One region of the Marinifilum sp. RC60d5 genome, then DNA from elsewhere that is predicted to be linked to it. Evidence: riboswitches for the same ligand, from Rfam matches in the RefSeq annotation. Region 1 holds a riboswitch; each other region holds the start of a gene.

Region 1 (5,352 bases):
GGAAAAACTGGAACCACAAACTCTCAGGCTGATGGCTGGTATATTGGATACAACTCGAATTTAGTGGCCGGAGCATGGGTTGGTGCCGATGATATGCGTATTCATTTCAGATCATTAAGCTTAGGTCAAGGTGCAAGTATGGCTTTGCCAATATATGGTAGATTTATGAAAAAACTAAGCTCTAATGCTAAGTTTAATAATTACTCTTTCTCTTCAATTGCAAAACCCGAACCCGAGGTGCTTGCAAAATTAAATATTCCTCATTACCTATCGAAAGATAACAGCTTTTTCGAGAATATTTTTGGCGTAAAAACCAAAAAACAAGACAAGTTAATGAAGAGAAAAGCACGTAGAGAGAAACGTAAGACTGAGAAAAAATCAATCTATCAAAAAATTAAAAACATTTTTAAGCGAAAAAATAGAAACTAATATTTTAAAAAATGAGTAAGCATTTGTTGTTTAAATTTCTTGCTTAAGATATTTTTCTCGCTTCTATTTTTATTTTTTATTTCGCGAACTAAAGATTTGAATTCGGAATTTGGTGCCATTGCCTGTATTGTTCCCAGTTTTTGCTCCAAAACGTCTCTATCGTGCCAATTTCCAAGAATTGATTCTGTTTCATTAACAATAGAAAGCTCATTTGCTAATTTATCATCAGAATTTAAGCTAAGCAACAAGTTAAGAATCGATTTAATAATTTTAAAGAATTTTCTCATTTCATGATAATTTTCCTCACCTCTTGACGATGCCCAAAGTTTATAAATTAAATCCAACTCATCATGAATAATTTTATCGGCTGCTTCTCTAATCTCACTCTTATTTATTTTACTAAGAGCAACACCTAATTTTTCTACCCTTTTTTGAAATTTATCAATCTTAAATTTTCCAACAAGCCCATTTAGATCTTTACCAACTTGCTGTTTATTTTCTTCCAGGCTTTTAACCACCTTTTTATGGCCAACAATATTATCTTGCTCCACAATGGCCTTACAAACCTGAATTAATCGCAATCTACCCGAGTATTTAAAGACAGAACGCATTTGTTTTAGAATCTTAGCTATCAGTCTTTCTTCAACCCCTAAATCATCGGCCAATAGAAGTAAACTTCTTATATTTTTAATATTCACACGTAATTTGTGAATATCCTCTTCATTCATTTCTTTTGCTTTTGATAAGTAAAACAAAAAAGAATCAAATTTTTCCTTGTAAAACGAGCTTAAATTATTCATATCTTTTTGTACCTCCCCTTTATTTAATAACAAGATACACAAAATCAGGATATTAGCGAAATAAAGATTCACAAATCCTATTTAAATTACAGTAAACATCTCTTTTGCTTATAGTTACAATTTTAAAACATAGATTCTTAATTTATTTTTCTATTGATAAACAAGAAATTACGATCATAAAAAAAGGCACCTCGCTGAGGTGCCTGAAAATTATTTTCTTAAAATTACTTAGAATTTATAAGCTACTTTGGCTATAATTGCACGACCAGGCATATTATATCCGTCTTTTTCTGAGTAGTTTTCATCGAACAAATTAGTTACTGTAAGCCCAACACTATAATTATCATTTATATTATAGTTTGCACTATAATCAAAAATATAATAAACCGGGTGGCGTAATACATCTTCGTTAATTAAACTAGCTCTAACCTCTTCACCTTTATAATTTATAGGAGCTCTAGTAATATTTGGCCAATTCGAATAATCAGCTGCATACATGTAATTATCTTCATAACGATGACCAACATATCTGCCATTTAATCGAGTCGAGAAACCTTTTAAATTATCAAATTCGATTCCAAAAGATGCATTATTATCTCTAACATAGAACATTTGATCTTTCAAATAAGATCCATCAAATTGCTTACTTTCGACAGTTGCATCTATAATATGAGTGTAATTTAAATAGATACGAAGAGAATAATCGTAATCAGATAAAGCTCCAAAATCATAAGAAGCAAGAACTTCAAATCCATTCATATCTGCTTTATCAGCATTTGCGAATGTTTTATCTCCATTATCTAAATAATCATTTACAATTTTATCAGTATGATGAGTATCAAAATAAGTAAAATCGAAATTGATTCCTTTTTTAAAGTTTTTAAATGCAAAACCTAAATCCCAGGTATTTGATTTTTCTGGGTCTAAATTTGCTTTTCCTACTGTTTTACCAAATGCTGTTTCGTACTCACCAGCTACTTGGAATGCACTTGGTGCAAGAAAAGCATCACCCCAACTAGAATGAACCGATAATCCTCCAACAATATTATACTTTAGACCGATATTTTTTGTAAACACCCAATAATCTTCAGAGCTGGAATTGTTACCAAAAAACTCATTTGCTTTGGTTTTAAACTTTACATTATCACCACGCATACCTATAGAAGCATTCAACTTACCCTCTAAAAATTTCATTTGAAATTGAGAGTATATGCCTGTTGCAATATTATTATAATCTGGTTGAAATGGAGATTCCAAAGTACCTTCGGTAGTATAATTTAAACTCTCATATTTTTGAACATTATTATCAACCCCAATTGCTAAAGTATGATCATTAATCTGAATAGCATCATTCAACTGAAATCCATAATTCTTATAGGTATATTTTGTATCACCATAAGCATCATTATCCAAATCTTTATTTGTTTCATCCTGATTTGAGAAATAAGGAGAAAAAGTAAGATTATGAATACCAGCCTGTCCTTTTACGTCAAACCCTAAAGTATATCTTTTCAAATCTTTAGAGTCCATACCATAAACATGCCAAAAAGAACCTGGTGTTTCGATATCATTTCCGTTATAGTAGGATCCGTTAAGGTTCAATTTCCAATCCTCAGCAAGCTTAATTCCAAGTCTAGCATTTAAACTATGCTTCTGAAATTTAGTGTTTTCCATTCTCTCACCATAAGTTGTAGCATCCAATATGGTTTTTGCATAATCCTCATCGTAAAGATTATTATCACCAACTTTATAATCTTTTCCCTGATTATGGAAAGCATAAGAAAAATCAAAATCTACACTCTCGGATATAGATCCTCCTACGCTAACATTCGCTTTAGAAGTCTGAAAACTTCCATATTCAAGACCAACAGATCCTCCTATTTCTCCATTACTTTCTTTAGTAACAATATTCACAACACCTCCCATGGCATCAGAACCATATTGCGATGAAAAAGGTCCTTTTAAAATCTCTACTTTCTCTACATTATTTAAATCAATACTTGCAATATTCTCGGTTCCTGCAGGTTTTCCATTAATTAAAATAATTGCGTATTTACTTGATGTTGATGCAGCAAAACCTCGAATACCAATACCAGCATTAATCCCCGAATATTGCTGAATATCAACTGATGAATTTCCTTTTAATAAATCAGCAATATTAGCTGCCGGCGAAGATTCAATTATTCTCTTAGTAATTACATCTACTTTTTGCGGTAAATCTTTCATTTTTGCATTCACCCGTGATGCATTTACCTCAACTTCAGAAAGATTTAAGTGTTTTACAGTTGTTGTATCGTTTACATTTTCTGGATTTTCATCAGCTTTAGCTTTAAAACTGAAAATCGAAAGCAATGCAAAAGCTGTTACAATAGTTTTTTTCATAATAGAAAATAAATTAAAATTGATAAACTTATGCAAAACAATCAGGGAGTACTAAAAGAAAGAAATATAGACATCTATGCCTTTAAAACAAATCCTTTAATCTGTTACTCTTGTCCCGAAAGTAATGACTTATGGTTTGCATTGGCAGGTCTTCTGACTTACTCTGCTTTTTCGGCCTTCCCATCCCAGTTTGTTAGGAACAGTGGCATTGTGGTAAAAAAGCATTATTCTGAGCTTACAGCTACGGGAACAGCTCCGGACTCTCACCGGATTCCCTTTTCATCTCAATCTGAAAAACAGATTACAGAGAACCAATCGCGGTGCAAATGTATAAAAAAAACAAAAGCAAGTTTAGAAATCTTGTAATTTAGAATCTATTATATAACATCTAGGATAAAACACTCACAAACAAGAACTAAAGTAAGTCTATTTTACATTCTAACTCTAAATTATTTTTATTTGATATTGGCAAACAAATTTACTTTACTCGTAGTTTTTACGAAGAAGCGATAATAATGCTTTAATACTGTTACATGTACTCGTATGTCCATTAATTACAAGCTCCCAGTTCATTTTTTCTTCTTTCAATATTACCTTACAAGTCTTAACCTCTTCGCAAGTAACAGAATATCCTTCGCGGGATAAAGCTCTTTGTGTCCAAAAGCCCATTACGTCGTTTCCAATAAGCTGAATATTTTGTTTTTTCTGATAGTTCATGATAAAATTACCAGTCTTTCTATCAAAATTGAAGGATTTATTATGGAACGTCTCTTCCATACTTCCATTCAACACCAAATCTTCAGGAGCTCCCACTTTTATTGGCTGATTTAAGGCCATTAACCAAATTAAATCGGCAGCCTGCAAAGCTAAATCCAATTCGTGAGTAGAAAGAAGAATCGCTTTATTTGTCTCTCTGGCCAAACGATGCAACAAACGCATTATCTCCACACGATTAGGTAAATCGAGATGAGCTGTTGGCTCATCAAGCATTATCAATGGTGTATCCTGCGCTAAAGCTTTAGCAATCAACACCCTTTGCCTCTCTCCATCGCTTAACTGATTGACAAAATGATTTGCATAATGCAGCAAACCAACTTGCTCTAATGCCCACTTTATTTTATCATTATCTTGCTGCGACAATTTTCCCATCCACGAAGTATACGGATGACGTCCCAATGATACAATGTGGTAAACCGTAAGGTTTCCTACATCAATTCGTTCGGTTAAAACAATACTAAGAAGTTGAGCTATTTCCTTAAAATTTCTATCCTTAATGGGAGTTCCTTCTACCAAAGTATATCCAGCCAATGGAGTCTGAATTCCTGCAATGGTTCTCATTAAAGTCGATTTTCCTGCTCCATTTGGTCCAAGAAGACAAACCATTTCTCCTCTGTGAATGGTCAAATTTATATCAGAAAGTAAGCACAGCTCTTTTTTTTTCCCTTGCTTGTATCCAATAGAAAGATCCTTTGTCTCTAATATGTTATTTTTTTCTGTTTTCATAAGTTAACCTATCCGCCAAAGGATGCTTTTACGTTTCTACTTCTCATTATCACCCAAATTACTACTGGCCCCCCAAATAAAGCAGTTACCGAATTTATAGGTAATGTATTTTGATTTCCAGGTAACTGAGAAAAGATATCGCAAATTAACATAATTGCAGAGCCTATTAAAACCACAGCAGGCATTAAAACTTTATGGCTTGCGGTTCTGAATATCGCTCGTGCAATATGAGGAATTG
Region 2 (5,352 bases), on a different contig from region 1:
GTTAAAATGTATCGAGAAATAGTTTTCTATTTAACTATTTTATAGTTGAAAACCCCGCAAAAAGAGAAAACTTTTATGCGGGGTTTATTTGAAAAACAGACCATAATCCTGTCGAGATTATAATCAGGAAAAATATGTTTTAGCTAAACATTAAGACTAAAATTTGCGCAAGTAAAACTCTTAAGAACATTACCAATGGATAAACCGTGGCATAGGCAGTTGATTGAGCCTGAACTGGTGAGATAGAATTTGCAAATTCCAAAGCTGGTGGATCGGTCATTGATCCGGCCAATAATCCGCAAATAGAAAGGTAATTGAGCTTCATTATTCGAGCAATTATTGCAAATGTAATTAAAGGCAGAAACGTAATTGCCATACCATACATCATCCAAATGTATCCTTCGCCCAAAAGTGTTTCTACAAAATGTTTTCCCGATGAAAGTCCTACGCAGGCAAGGAAAAGGACTATGCCAAGTTCTCTAATAAAAAGGTTGGCACTCGGGGTCATATAAAAATCGAGTTTTCCAATTCGTCCGGTATGGCCTAAAATTAATGCAACAAGAAGTGGTCCGCCAGCTAATCCTAATTTTGCAGGAGCAGGTAATCCTGGAATTTGAAAGGGAATGAGTCCGATTATGATTCCAAATAATATCCCCATAAAAATGGGTAAAATGTTAGGGTGAGAAAGATCTTTAACCGAGTTACCTAAAAGTTTAGCTACTTCGGGTAATGCAGTTTTTTCACCAACAATTCTTACTGTATCCCCAAATTCGATACTGTCTTCTTCGGTAGGTACTAGTTCTGTACTATTTCGGTAAATACGGGTAATGTTAACAGGAAAACGTCTTGAAATACCAATTTGCTTGATACTTTTTCCGGTTATTTTTTTATTGGTAATAACGACTTGTTGCATTGCCATTCGACCAGTGATTCCTAAATTTTTGGTTGGTTTAATTTTACCAAGATTTAGTTCAATATTATCAAAATTAGCTTGGGTAGAAACTCCAAATAGTTTGTCGCCCGATTGCAATACCAGTTCGGCATCAGGAGGGAGAAATTCGCCATTTCTTTTAATTCTTGATAGAACAAAATCCTTATTACAGGTACTCATTAAAAAGGCAATATTTCTGCCAAATAGATTCTGGTTGCTTATTTCTATATTTATGGCAATTGGATTTCCATCTAAACCTGTTATCTCTTTACGATATTGTTCCTCTTCTTTTTTAATATTTATTTTGTAGAATATACGAAGTAGAATCATACTAATAATTATCCCGAATATCCCGAAAGGATAGGCTACAGCATATCCCATGCCCACAACTTCGGTGTTTTGAGGCATGTTAAGAACATCGGTAATGGTTTGTTGGGCAGCACCTAAAGCTGGGGTGTTGGTAACAGCACCACACATAACACCTGTAATAACCGATACCGGAACATTAAAAATGTACTTAATAGCTATGGCAGTACAAAATCCCATAAGTACAATTCCTGAGGCAAGCATATTAATACGTAAACCATTTTTTTTGAGAGAAGGAATAAATCGGGGGCCAACTTCTAAACCAATAGAATAGACGAATAGGATTAATCCAAATTCCTTAATAAAGTGGATAACATGAGGATCGGTAACCGCTCCTAGGTGGCCAATTAATAATCCTGAAAATAGTATACCGGCAATGCCCAGTTTAATTTTGAAAAATTTAATCTTCCCAATTAAAATACCTAACACAGCAACCATACAAATAATGATAATGGAAGATGCTGTACTGGGTTTTGTGAGTAAATCTAAAAAATGCATGTAGAGTATTGATTTATTTAGGTTAAATGATTACGGAGTGGTTAAAAAGAACTTTGTGTTTGACAATTAGATAATTCTATTTGTGATACCAAATGCTTAGGGAACTTATTTTTTATAAAAATAATTATAGGTTTTGTAATTAACAAAATGCAAATCTTGTTTTAGCCTTAGTACCTAGTTGCAGATTAGTATTTGTTTATGACGAAGAATCGGTCGTAGTAGTCCTTATAAAAATAGGGTTAATTTTAGCTTTAATTTGGAATGAAAACTTCATAACGCGGGAAGTTTGTTTTGCAACTTTCATAACTTTATTTAATTGAGTTACGATCGAGAGCTTTGCGCAAAAATGTAAAGCAGGCGAAAGAATAGGCTATTAAGCGAATATTTTTGCCGATTTATACTTTATAGCGCGAAAGTTCAATCTAAATTTAAAAATAAGACAGGTTTCCTGGCTTTCCTATTTACAGGGCCTTCCCATTTCATATTTCGAAACAGTGGCATCAATCCTATAAACATATATTTGGAATTACAGTTGCGCGTCAGCTCATGATTTTCACATGATTCCCTTTTAATTCTCTTTTACGAAAAATCCTATTTGTTTGTCGCCGCAAAGATTCGAAATTTTTTTTGAACAAAGCAAATGTTTTGTGATAAATTAAAACATAAAAATTATTGTAACGCTTTAATGCCGATGAATAAAAAAATAGGGGTTTGATAAAAAATTCTTATGTTTGATATTCATAGGAATCCTTTTAAAATTGAACAGATGGAAATAAAAAAAAATGAAACACAACTAGTGTGTATTGCTAAATTTATAGCTAAAGATGGAGAAGTTGAGCAGTTAATTGAAAATTTGCATGCTTTAATTCCATATACTCTGCAAGAAGGAGGATGTATTCGTTATGAATTAAATCAGTGTATTGAAAATCCTAATAGAATTACATTTATTGAGAAGTGGTATAATAAGGAAACTTTCGATGCTCATAATGGTTCATCTTATATTCAGGAGTTTTTTAACGAAGGAAATCCATATCATGTTAAAGAGTTTGAGGTTAGCTTGCACAAGGAGCTGTTGGCCTAGTTAAACTCTAATAATTTTGTATTATAGAATAATTCAAGTTTTTTTTAATAGAAAGAGGCAAACCGATCTGATTTGAGATTTATCGGTTTGCCTCTTTTTATATCACTAAACTTTTACTCGTTAAGAGCAAAGAAAAAGTAATTTTTATTTTCCAGATTTAATCCAGGGTTTTCCAACTTTTAAAATTGTACGACCTGCAACATCGTTAATAATAATTGCTGCCATCATGTACCAGGCGCAAAGGGCACAAATAATTAACTCATATCCTGCAACAAGGTTTAAAAATGGAAATCCGAAGTGTCCTAAATCCAAAAGAATAAAGCCAATTACCAAAGTGGTAAAAGTTGTTGCCATTGCGGTATGAATAAAGAAAGAAGCTACCCATAAGATTAGGGTAAATAAAGTCCAGGCAACTAAATAGTATCCTACATCAGTGGTACTCGATTTATACAATCCAAAGTAGTTAAGCATCCAGATAACTCCTAAACCAATCCAAAAAGATCCGTAAGCCGAAAAAGCTGCAAAGCCAAAATTATTTCCATTTTTGTGCTCTAACATTCCTGCCATTAATTGTGCTAGTCCGCCAAATACAAATCCCATCGCCACAACCGGGCCTAATCCGCACAAACCAATGTTGTGCAATTGTAATAATAGGGTTGTTCATCCAAACCCTCCCAATCCAACAACAGCCGGATTACCTAATTTTACGTTACTCATCGCTAATTTATTTTTCCTGATTCAGCGCGCTAAAATAGCAAATTGTTTATAACCTTGAGACGGCAATTTTTCGGTTTAATAACATGCTATAAACCATTAATTTAGAATTAATTCAAGAGGAAATGGAAGTAAAATAAGTATGATAGTGAATTTTGTTAAATACTATTTTAATATTGCGTATATTTTAATTTATTATGTTTTTTTATTTATGGGAAGCGTGAAATAGAATTGAGAACCTTTATTTTTTTCTGATTCAACCCATATTTTTCCACCCAGCATTTGTACATAAGCCTTGCAAATGGCTAGTCCCAAACCCGATCCTTCTATTACTTTGGTTGCTTCATGATCGGCTTGTATAAATCGATTGAAAATTTTATCTAGCATAAATTTGTCAATTCCAATACCTGTATCACTAACTTCAAATTTTAAGAAATTATTATGAATGGTGTAGGTGAATTCAATTGAGCCCGAATTCGTGTATTTTATCGCATTCTTAATTAAGTTTGTAATTATAGAAGTGAATTTTTCTTTGTCGCTTATAACTACATATTTATAATTTGAGATAAGAGGTGTGAAAATTAATTTGATATTTTTTTTCTTAGCCTCGGGGGAAAAGAATTGTTCAATGTATTGCAATTCTTCATTAAGATCTATTTCAGAATAATCAAGTTCCATTTGTCCCGATTCAATCTTCGAAATGTCTACCAAATCATTAATTGTAGATAGCATTCGTGTACTACTTTCCTCTATAATATTAATGTATTGATTTTGTTTATAGTTATTAATATCTTTTTTCTTTAACAGGCTTGTAAATCCAAGTATAGCATTCATTGGGGTGCGAATTTCGTGGCTCATATTGGCTAAAAAAGCAGATTTTAACCGATCACTTTCTTCAGCTTTTTCTTTTGCCTTTATTAGTTCTGCTTTATCTTTTTTCTGTTGGCTAATATCTCTTATAATACCTTGTGATATTAGTATGTTATTTGAACGAAAGTAATTTTCGGAAATTTGCAGGTTTAATTTTACACCACTTTTTGTTTGACCACATATTTCAAAAATATTAGCTGGAGTTTCACCTCTTTTTAACATTTCTACTCTATTTATAATTTGCGCTCTAGAGGAAGGATGAATCAGTTTTTCTACAAGAAAATGCTGAGATTTACATTCGCTTTGTGAATAGCCAAACATTTCCATAAATGAATGATTTGCCATTTGTAATTGTCCGTTATACATTATATAAATTGCATCGTACGACGATTCTATAATTTTACGGAATTTAAGTTCGCTTTCCTGTAATTTATGAGTTTGTTTTCGTACAATTCGTCTAAGGCTAGTGAGCCAAATCCATAATAAAACAAGACAAATGCTTAATGTTGCGAGAATAATAATTATGGTTTTTTTAGTGTTTGAATCCATTTCAGGAGAAACAGCATATACCCACTTTCTAAATAGTTGTTTTTGTTTTTGTATGGTAATTTGATCTACCGCCGAGTCTAATAGTTTAAATAGTTCAGGATCATTAATAGATGTGGCAGCTGATAATCGATTCATATATCCACTTTCTGATTCAATTTTAAGATTTGTGATTCCTTGTTCTTCAATAATATAGCTAGCATACATCTGATTAATTATCATTGCATCATAGGTATTAGAAACAACTCCTCGTAATCCTTCCACATCATTTTTAACCCCATGGCTAATTATTTCCGGATAGTATTTTTCTAAATAATCATTAGCCGTATAATTTGAAACAATACAA
Region 3 (5,352 bases), on a different contig from region 1:
CAATGGCACTTGTTGGCCAAAAACCTCTTTCGTATAATGAAGTATATTCCAATATTCAGGCACTTCATTCATTTTACGAAAAACTAGGTATTAAGCCTGGCGATAAAGTAGCAATATTAAGTACAAATATGCCTAATTGGGGTATTGTTTACTATGCAACTACCTTTATGGGAGCTGTGGTTGTGCCAATGTTACCCGAGTTTAGTGTAACTGAGATAGAAAATATTCTTAATCATTCCGAGGCAAAAGTAGTTTTTGTTTCGAAAGGCTTGTTGCCTAAACTTAAAAATTTAAAGTCTGATAGTTTAAAATATAAAGTTGCAGTAGAAGATTTTAAGTTAGTTGATTCGCAGAATGAGAAATTACAGTATAATTCAGAAGATCTTCCTCAGCATACCTATCAGGTAAATGAAGATGATATGGCTGCGATAATCTATACCTCAGGAACTACAGGAAGTTCTAAAGGTGTAATGTTGTCGCATAAGAATATTTGTTCCAATGCTATTCGATCGAAAACAATACATCCGATTGACGAGACAGATCGTTTTTTGTCTATTCTCCCTTTATCTCATACCTATGAAAATACATTGGGATTTGTAATTCCGATGATTGCAGGATCTTGTATTTATTATCTTGGTAAAGCACCTGTTCCTTCATTGTTAATAGCTGCCTTAAAGCAAGTGAAACCAACAATTATGTTTTCGGTACCTTTAATTATCGAAAAAATATATAAGGGAAAAATATTGCCAGGAATCAACTCGAAAGCAATTACTAAATTTCTATATAAGATACCTGTTTTTCGCAAGCAATTAAATCGTATTGCAGGAAAAAAACTAATGCAGATATTTGGAGGAGAATTAACATTTTTTGGAATTGGAGGAGCAAAGCTTAGTTCTGCAGTAGAACTGTTTTTGCGCGAAGCAAAATTTCCCTATGCAATTGGTTATGGCTTAACCGAGACAGCACCATTATTAGCTGGTATAGGACCTGCAATTACGAAATATCAATCGACAGGACCTGCCATAATGGGAATGGAATTGAAAATTCATAATCCCAATCCGCAAACTAAAATTGGAGAAGTTTGGGCTAAGGGTGATAATGTGATGATGGGATATTATAAGGAGCCAGAAAAAACCAAAGAGGTTTTAACCAACGATGGATGGTTTAAAACTGGCGATTTGGCAAGATTAGATAAGGATAATTATTTATATATCGAAGGACGATTAAAAAATATGATTGTTGGTGCCAGTGGTGAGAATATTTATCCGGAAGAAATAGAGTCGGTAATCAACAACTTTAAGCATGTGCTAGAATCCGTTGTGGTCGAGAAAAAAGGAAAATTAGTTGCTATGGTTCATTTTAATTACGAAGAACTCGAGCAGCAATATAAGTATATGAAAAAAGAGGTTGAGAATTATGTCGATCAAACTGTTGATGATTTAATTAAGGAATTACAGATTTATGTGAATTCCCGTGTTAATAAATTTTCGCAGGTTCAAATGGTGGTTGCGCAGGTTGATCCTTTTCAAAAAACCGCAACTCATAAAATAAAACGATTTTTATATCTATAAAAATACAAACAAAAGAGGTTGATAATTTATCAACCTCTTTTGTTTGTAAAGGGCACCATTTTTAAATCAAATTATCCCTGATAAGTTAAATTTTTACAGATATATTTTTTTACTCATCTAAAGACCAACTGTAGATTAAAGAGGCATCTCCCGTAAAATCTTTTTCTCGGTCAATTTCTGTTTGACTTTCAAATTCATCTCCAAAACGTTCAAAAGCACTCACAAAGCCAAAATCTCTATCAGGAATATCATTTAATATCTTCCCAATCATCGAAACGGATTTTTTTGATATTATTAACCATGGAACTGTAGCAGCTCCAACAATATCGGTCACGATTCCGAAAGCATCACCCGCAATACCACTTTCAATTTCTTTTAAAATGGCTCCCAGGTCTCTTTGTGATTTTCGGGTGTGTCTAAGATAGATATGAACATTCAATTCTCTATCGGCAGGCATTTCCCTGCTTAAAATAAATAATCCCTCCGAACCCAGGTCCTGAGTGTCAAAGAAGTATTCATTTTCGTGTCTTTTACTTAGCTTAAATGGTTCTTGAGGAATTGTACTTACCATCATTTTATCTTGCTCTGTTGGATGATCAGCAACAATAATAAAGTATAATTTCCAGTTTTTTTTGGGGCGGTAAATCCTGATTCCGTCAATTTCAAGTCTTATTCTACTCATAGTATTAGTATTTAACGTATTATAAATATATAAAATGTTTTTCATTTGTTTATTGTTAATATGTATTAAGTAATTTAATATGTTCTCGGACAGATATTAAGAGTTTGTTTTCTGATAAGACTAAGATATTCAGTCTGATAAGTTTTTTGCTAAATATGGGAGGTATTTTGTTTGGGATCAGGTCAATAATTCTCAAATTAAAAATCATACATTTGTTGTGTGATTTGGCAATATCAGATTGTAAGATCTGTTATTAAAGAGGGAATTCGGTTGAAGTCCGGAACTGTACCCGCAGCTGTAATCTCTATACCAAACTCTACTGTATTATGTCACTGTATCTCATGAGAGATATGGGAAGGCGCAGCAAGAGGGAGAGAGTCAGAAAACCTGCCTTATAAATTGTTGTTTAATCGATACTTTCGGGAATAAAAGTAGGATTATAAGAAAATAAATGTGTCCACGCTTGTGGAACATGCTGATTTTAGCAAAACAAACACCAGTTTTGTTGATATTGCTAAAACAACAGCTGAATTTCTTTTTGATCTGTCATAATTCTTTTTTCGCTTAAATTTCAATTCAACTTAATTAAAATATAAAGACAATTTTTTGTTTGCTTATACATAAACTGTTGTTTAACAGATATGTATCTTCAAGCTGAATAGTAAAAGATATGATTGAACAAAAAGGGAAGGTTATTGGAGTTGCTCTTGGTCCGGGAGATCCTGATTTAATTACAATAAAAGCTTTAAAATGCTTGCAAAGTGCAGAGAAAATTTATTTTCCGGCTACTACAGGTCCAAAAGGAGAAATAAGTAGTTTTTCTTTGCTGATTTTAAAACAATTAAATTTGGAAGAATCCAGGTTTGTGCCTGTAAATGTTCCAATGAGCAAGGATAGAACACTTGCCGAAAAAGCTTATTCAGATTTATACCTTAAAATAGAACAGGATGTAAAAGTCGGTAAACAGGTTGCTGTTGTAAGCGAAGGAGACATTTCTTTTTTTAGTACATTTTCATATTTGTTAAATGATTTAAATAAGAATCAAATAAATTTTGAAATGATTCCGGGAGTACCTGCCTTTATTTTAGGTGGTTCGATAGGGAAATTACCTCTTGTCACCTTGCAGGATAAGCTAACAGTAGCTCCTGATATTAAGAATGAAGAAGAGTTAAAGTTTTTATTAAAACAAAATGAGACTCTTGTTTTAATGAAAATGTCGAAAATTCGCGATTGGATTAAAGAATATATCGAACAAAATAAATTTCAGTTTTTTTACGGCGAATATTTGGGAACTAAAAAACAGTATACTTGTAAGGATATTGATAGTTTGAGAGACAGAAAGATTCCTTACTTCGCCATTTTAATTTTTTACGGAAACAAATAAAATATCATGCCAAATACTTTAGGAAAAATTACTGTTGCAGGATTAGGACCAGGAAGTCCTGAAATGTTTTTAAATCCGGCCATTGATGCAATAAGAGATGCTGATGTAGTAATCGGTTATAAATATTATTTTAGGTTTATAGAAAGTTTTTTAAAAGAAGGAACTGAGTGCATGGATACTGGAATGAGACAGGAAGTGCAACGTGCAGAAAAGGCTTTTGAATTAGCAGAACAAGGGAAAGATGTGGTGGTTATAAGTTCTGGTGATGCCGGAATTTATGGAATGGCATCTTTGGTATTCGAAATGGCGGAGAAAACAGAATCGAAAGTGGAATTAAATGTGATTCCCGGAATTTCGGCATTTCAGGCAGCTGCTGCTAAATTAGGCGCTCCTTTAAGTCATGATTTAGTATTGCTTTCTCTTTCGGATTTACTTACTGATTTTACGTTGATAGAAAAGCGCATGAAAGCCGCTGCTATGGGCGATTTTGTGACTGCAATCTACAATCCTAAAAGTAAAAAAAGATACTGGCAATTGTATCGTCTTAGAGAGTTGTTTTTAGAAGAGAGAGATGGCACAACACCTGTGGCAATAGTTCGACAGGCAGCTCGTGAAGAAGAAGAAATAACCTTAACTAATTTGCAAGATTTTGATCCTGAAATTGTAGATATGTTCTCTGTTGTTATCATTGGAAATTCGCAGAGTTATATTTCCGGAGATCGATTTATTACGCCGCGAGGTTACTACAGTAAAGAAAAGCAAAATGGCCGTCCGGGACCATTAATTATGCAGGAAAGTTTTAGAACAATTGCGGCAGAATTAAAAGGAATGGATTTGCCATTAGAAACAAAATGGATGCTTCTGCATTGTATACACACATCAGCAGATTTTGAGTTGGCTAAAATTCTTAAGGTTCAAAATAATGCAGCGCCAAAATTGAACGAATATCTTCAAAAAGGAGGAGTAATAATTACCGATGTAACCATGGCAAAATCGGGTATTCGTAAGAAAACCTGCGAGCGTTTAGGTATTGAGGTAAAATGTTACTTGCATGATCCACGAACTATGGATTTGGCCGAAAAGCATGGAATAACACGTACACAAGCAGGAATTCGATTGGCAGTAGAAGAACACCCCGATGCATTGTATGTATTTGGTAATGCACCAACAGCTTTAATTGAGTTGACAGATTTAATGCGTAGTAAAAATATACAACCTGCAGGAGTAATAGCAGCACCAGTAGGATTTGTAAATGTGAAAGAATCGAAACACAGAGTAAAAAGTTTTAAAAATCTAGCGGCAGTTATTATCGATGGTCGAAAAGGAGGATCTACACTGGCAGCGACTATTGTAAATGCTATTTTGAGTTTAGAAGATGCTTACGATTTAAAACCTGGAAGAGATGTATAATTTCTACATTATTGGCATACCCGATAAAATGGAAGTGAGCCTTTCTGCTGAAGTAAAAGAAGTGCTGAAAAGTCAGCGCTATTTTTCAGGCGGAAAGCGTCATCGCGATTTGGTAGCTAAATATTTACCTAAAAATGCCCAATGGATTGATATTGCTGTTCCTCTGGAAGGTACTTTTAAGGCCTATGAGAAAATTGATGAGCCAATTGTTGTTATCGCATCGGGCGATCCCTTATTTTTTGGTATTGGAAATACGATTAAGCGCAGATTTCCAGAAGCTAAAATGAAAGTCTATTCTTATTTTA
Region 4 (5,352 bases), on a different contig from region 1:
TAATGTTGCACTATGTTCCGATACCCCATTCAGTCTCACTTCCTGTGTTTTATTTCGGGCATCAACGTAACTATATCCGCCAGCAATCGTAAAATTTTTAAATAAAAACGCGTTAAAAGTCCAGTCTAATCCTATGTTTTGTGCGTTATTAATATTATAGCGAAACTTGGTTTCTTCAATTCCTCTTCTTTTGTAATCGTAAATTGTGGGTATAATTTTATAATCAATCATATCCTTTAATTTATTGATATAAAGGCTTAAACTGGTTCTGAATTTTTTATATTTAAATTCTGAAGAAATTGTATAATAATTAGATTTTTGAGGTTTTAAATCCTTATTCCCCAGATACAAACGATATACTCCCATGCGCTCACTCTCGTAGAAGTAATAAAGTTCTTTTAAAGTCGGACTTTTAAAGCCATTGGCATAAGATATTCGGTGGGTAAAATTTCCTATTTTGTACATAGCTGCAATTTTTGGAGTAGCTATTACACCAAACTGATCGTGATGAATAACACGCACACCACCTACAAAATTTATTTTTTTGGATAGTTTAAATTCATCCTGAAGATAAAATGATAAAGTATAAGCACTAGCATCATTATTTATTAAACGATACTTAGCCTCGAGATCGTCTCCTAAATATTCTAATCCGGAACTTATTGTATTCTCCTTACTCAAATGAAAAACCCCTTTTAACTGAAAAGTAAGATTTGTTTGATCTGAATTTTTAAATCGTTCGCCTGGATAGTACGTTTTTTTTACTACTCCATCTTCTGTTATATAACGCTCGCTGTATTTGTATGGATATTCGTTATAATACTTATAGTTACCAAAATCGAAACTAAAGTTGATAAAATCTTTATTCTTTAACTTATACCTAGCAGCAAGCGAAGCACTTTTATTATTGTAGTAATAGTTATGCATTCTTCCTTTAAACGGGAAATATAGCGTTTTTTCATACCATGAAGCATCGGTACTAAATTTCAAATTCTTATTAATATCGTACTTAAACGACTGACTTACTGTATACGATCGCTTTTTATTAACGGGCATATCATAAGTAGCAACCAAGTAGGGCAAGTCATGATTAGATTCCCATTTGGTATTTATTTTCATATTGTTTAACTGATATCCGTCGTTCTGTTTTCTTGAAAATGTTGTTTTACTCGACAAATTACCCTTATTGTAAGTAAAAGTATTTAACTGTTTCCATTCATTATTTGCACCAAATCGGCTACTGTTTGATATGCTGTATTTTCCTTTTGGGCGTTTGCTTATAATATTAATAACACCAGCAATTGCATCAGATCCATACAAGGTAGAAGAAGCTCCTTTTACAATTTCAATTTGCTCAATATCTTCCGAATTAATTCTGCTTAAATCTACTATTCCTCCTACGCTTCCTGTTAACCTTTTCCCATCTAGTAAAATTAAAACGTAGTCTTCTCCAAGTCCGTTAATTTTAATATCTGTACCCATTGAACTAGGCATAAAATCAACCGAAGATGACAAACTGGAAATGATTTCTTCTACACTTCTACCCGAGATTTCCTGAATACTCTTTCCTGAAATAATCTCAGTTTGCACAGGTACATTATCAAGACGATAGCGTGTTCCTGTACCTGTTACAACAATTGGCGAAAGCAATTCAACTGAAGGCACAAGGCTCACGTTTACAATTTTATGGGAAGTTTTTATTTGTATTTTTTGCTGATAAGGTTTATAACCAATACAAGATATGCACAAATTATAAATACCAGGTTTTAAATGTTCAAAGGAATAAGAACCGTCGGTTTTAGTGTAAGATATTACAGAACTAGACAAATAAACATTTGCATATTCAATAGGCTTATGCGATTCGGAATTACTCACCTTACCCGCTAAACCAAACTCCTGTGCATATAACACACTTGTGCATAAACATAATTGCACCAAGGCAATAATAATTAATCGCATCATCGATAAAATCAAAAAACTGTTGATAATATATGTCTACAGTATTAATCCTATCCCGAGACTAATTACTGACAAAAAAAGCATTGCTTTGTAGGTCTTCTGACTTACTCCTGTTTAATCTGCCTTCCCATCGTATTTATGAACAGTGGCTTTGTAGTATTAAACATTATTGCGGAGCTTACAGCTGCGGGTACAGTTTCGGATTTTCACCGAATTCCCTTTATTGATAAGCATAGAAACTAATCAATCACAAAACTGACACAAAAGTATATAAACTTTTTAAAATTAAAACAGCTACGATAAAATAGTATACCTGTTAAACAACACCCCAAAATAAACGCCTTATTTACTGATAATGGGCATAATAGTATAAAATATCCATTTCAATAACTTTATAGATAGTCTTCCTATTATAAAATTATACTATTGACTAAATGCTTAAGTTGGTAGAATAAATACACGAATTACACAAGAATAAATACTAAATTATTGTTAATTATTACGCATTTTTTTACAAATAACTTACTGATAAAATACAGCTTAATTTATCCGGATAAAACAAAATAGTGCATAAAAAAAGACAACCTGCAGGCTGCCTTTATCATACTATATAATTTATTTTCTACAATTTTACAATTACTCGTCCGCGACTTTTTTTCTCCAACATCAAATCGATATAAGTATCCAATTCTTCCAAACTTGATTCTATAACCTGTTCTTTATTTTTATAAACATTCCAATCGGCTGCCAGTTTATCCCAAACTTTTTGTCTTAATTCCATTGGGCAATTCTGCGAATCGATACCAATTAAGCTAATTCCATTTAATATAAAAGGATAAACGGTCATTGCCAAGTCGCCGGACCCTACATTACCACAAGTCGTCACATTTCCTAATGGTTTACAAGCCTTTAGTAAAGTGTGTAAGGTATTGCCACCAATAACATCAATGGCACCAGCCCACAATGGTCTTAATAGAGGTCTTCCCGATTTATCATCAGTAATATCAGTAGAAATTCTGCTAATAGCTCCTAACTCCTGCAATACTGTCTCCCCCCCTGTTGACTCAAAAGTTGCTGCAATTACTTCAAAACCTATTGATGATAATATACTAATGGCAATACTGCCTACACCACCTAAAGCACCCGTAACCACAACAGATCCCATTTCGGGTTTTTGTCCGGCTGCCAACAAACGATACACCGATAATGCTGCCGTAAATCCGGCTGTTCCATATATCATTGCCTGCTTAAAATCTAACTCTTTGGGCATTGCCACTACCCAGGCTTCGGGCACACGAATATATTCTGCAAATCCGCCATCGGTATTCATACCTAAATCGTAGCTAGTTACAATAACTTTATCGCCAGCTTTAAATTTACCACTTGCCGATGATTCTACCACTCCGGCAGCATCAATTCCCGGGGTATGAGGATAATTTCGTGTTACTCCTTTATTGCCTGTAACTGAAAGTGCATCCTTAAAATTTAAAGAAGAATACTTCACTTTTACAATTACATCTCCAATCGGCAGATCGTCAATTTTCAACTTTTCAATTCGTCTTACAAACTTCCCCTCTTTCTCGTAAATTCGAAGTGCTTTAAATTCTTTATTCATATCAGTTGTATTTTTTATTCTTATCTTGCAACAAAAATAAGTCTATTTAATCTATTAATCAAGAACTTACATTTAAGGCAATTACTAACATTTTGTTCTGATTTACTGATTATCAGCAAATAAAAAAAATTAAAAAATTGGAAAAAGGATCTTGTCCCATCGATACATTTATTAATTACGTAAAAGGAAAACGTAAGGCTACGATTGTTTTACACCTAATGCAGGGAACTAAGCGCTATTCTGAACTGGTAAAACTTATCCCTGATGTTAGCGACAGAATGCTCAGCAAAAATCTAAAGGAATTGGAGGAATCGGGATTTATTGAAAGAAAAGTATACCCTGAGGTACCACCAAAAGTTGAATATAGTTTAAGTAAGTTGGGTAAAGAAATTCATCCTGTACTACTTGCTATGTACCGCGCAGGCAGAGTTCTGGAAAAAGAAATCGATTAAATAAAATACTAAAAAAGGCAACCAACAGGCTGCCTTTCCTTACAAATTGATAAGTACAATTATTTTTTTGAAATAAGTTCTACAATTTTCAGAATCACATCAACAGCTTTCTGCATCGATTTTACAGGAACATATTCGAATCGACCGTGAAAGTTATGCCCTCCTGCAAAAATATTTGGACAAGGTAAGCCCATATATGACAAACGACTTCCATCTGTTCCTCCTCGAATAGGAATCACCATTGGATCTACGTCAACCTGTTTCATTGCTTCCTCGGCAATATCAACAATATACTTAACAGGTTCAACTTTTTCGCGCATATTATAATACTGGTTTGTCATTTCTATGCTAGCTGTTCCCTCACCATACCTTTGATTAAAGTCTCCACATAAATCCTTTACAAACTTCTTGCGAGATTCATAATTGTCCATATCGAAATCACGAATAATATACTGTAAACTGGAACTTTCAACTCCACCTTCCATAGAAATAAGATGATAGAATCCCTGATAGTTTTCTGTTTTTTCAGGTACATCTTCTTTTGGCAATTTTGAAATATATTCGTTTGCAATAAGCATTGAATTAATCATTTTATCCTTAGCCATTCCTGGGTGAACGTTGCGCCCTTTAAAAGTAATTTTAGCAAAAGCAGCATTAAAATTCTCATACTGCAACTCTCCTATTTCGCCACCATCCAGGGTATAAGCAAAGTCTGCTCCAAACTTTTGTACATTAAAAAAATCGGCACCTTTCCCTATTTCCTCATCGGGAGTAAATCCAATGTGAACAGGTCCGTGTTTTATCTCAGGATGATTGGCCAAATACTCCACCGCAGTAATAATTTCGGCAACACCAGCTTTATCATCTGCGCCAAGCAATGTTGTTCCGTCGGTAGTTATTAATGTTTGCCCAACATATTGTTTTAAGTCTGGAAAATCTGCCACTTTCATTACAATATTCTCAGCCTTATTTAAAACAAGATCTTCGCCATTGTAATTCTCCACAAATTGAGGGTTTACATTTCTTCCCGAAAAATCAGGGCTTGTATCCATATGGGCAATAAAACCAACTGCAGGAACCTCATAATCTAAATTCGATGGAAGAATACCCATTAGGTATCCATTTTCATCTAAACTCACATTTTCGAGCCCGATCTCTTCCATCTCTTTAGCCAATTCTTTAGCCAATACCATTTGTCCAGGAGTACTGGGTGTTAAACCTGTTTCTGTATCCGATTCAGTATCAAATTGTACGTATCGTATAAACTTTTCTATTACTTTATTCATTCTTATATTTTTTGATATCATTTTAGATACGAGATAATAA

Evidence for each region. Region 1 has a riboswitch for cobalamin ahead of ACT3CE_RS08980 (TonB-dependent receptor). Riboswitches for the same ligand answer to the same signal wherever they lie in the genome.
Region 2: it holds a riboswitch for cobalamin, as region 1 does, so the genes downstream of both, ACT3CE_RS06900 (putative transporter) here and ACT3CE_RS08980 (TonB-dependent receptor) in region 1, are expected to answer to the same signal.
Region 3: it holds a riboswitch for cobalamin, as region 1 does, so the genes downstream of both, cobI (precorrin-2 C(20)-methyltransferase) here and ACT3CE_RS08980 (TonB-dependent receptor) in region 1, are expected to answer to the same signal.
Region 4: it holds a riboswitch for cobalamin, as region 1 does, so the genes downstream of both, ACT3CE_RS00075 (TonB-dependent receptor) here and ACT3CE_RS08980 (TonB-dependent receptor) in region 1, are expected to answer to the same signal.

What each region holds. Positions count from the first base shown of each region.
Region 1 is NZ_JBQTGK010000003.1:345,179-350,530, reverse strand. It holds gene ACT3CE_RS08990 (penicillin-binding protein 1A) at 1-429, shown strand, start outside; gene ACT3CE_RS08985 (CHAD domain-containing protein) at 426-1,229, opposite strand; gene ACT3CE_RS08980 (TonB-dependent receptor) at 1,458-3,611, opposite strand; cobalamin riboswitch at 3,738-3,942, opposite strand; gene ACT3CE_RS08975 (ABC transporter ATP-binding protein) at 4,095-5,114, opposite strand; gene ACT3CE_RS08970 (iron chelate uptake ABC transporter family permease subunit) at 5,123-5,352, opposite strand, start outside.
Region 2 is NZ_JBQTGK010000002.1:712,439-717,790, forward strand. It holds gene ACT3CE_RS06900 (putative transporter) at 140-1,795, opposite strand; cobalamin riboswitch at 2,217-2,404, opposite strand; gene ACT3CE_RS06905 (putative quinol monooxygenase) at 2,562-2,876, shown strand; partial or broken gene ACT3CE_RS06910 (acetate uptake transporter) at 3,021-3,524, opposite strand; gene ACT3CE_RS06915 (ATP-binding protein) at 3,786-5,352, opposite strand, start outside.
Region 3 is NZ_JBQTGK010000002.1:857,212-862,563, forward strand. It holds gene ACT3CE_RS07440 (AMP-binding protein) at 1-1,571, shown strand, start outside; gene ACT3CE_RS07445 (hypothetical protein) at 1,681-2,253, opposite strand; cobalamin riboswitch at 2,462-2,662, shown strand; gene cobI (precorrin-2 C(20)-methyltransferase) at 2,924-3,637, shown strand; gene cobJ (precorrin-3B C(17)-methyltransferase) at 3,644-5,047, shown strand; gene cbiE (precorrin-6y C5,15-methyltransferase (decarboxylating) subunit CbiE) at 5,040-5,352, shown strand, end outside.
Region 4 is NZ_JBQTGK010000001.1:17,587-22,938, forward strand. It holds gene ACT3CE_RS00075 (TonB-dependent receptor) at 1-1,962, opposite strand, end outside; cobalamin riboswitch at 2,032-2,229, opposite strand; gene ACT3CE_RS00080 (YhdH/YhfP family quinone oxidoreductase) at 2,582-3,574, opposite strand; gene ACT3CE_RS00085 (winged helix-turn-helix transcriptional regulator) at 3,712-4,026, shown strand; gene pepT (peptidase T) at 4,086-5,312, opposite strand.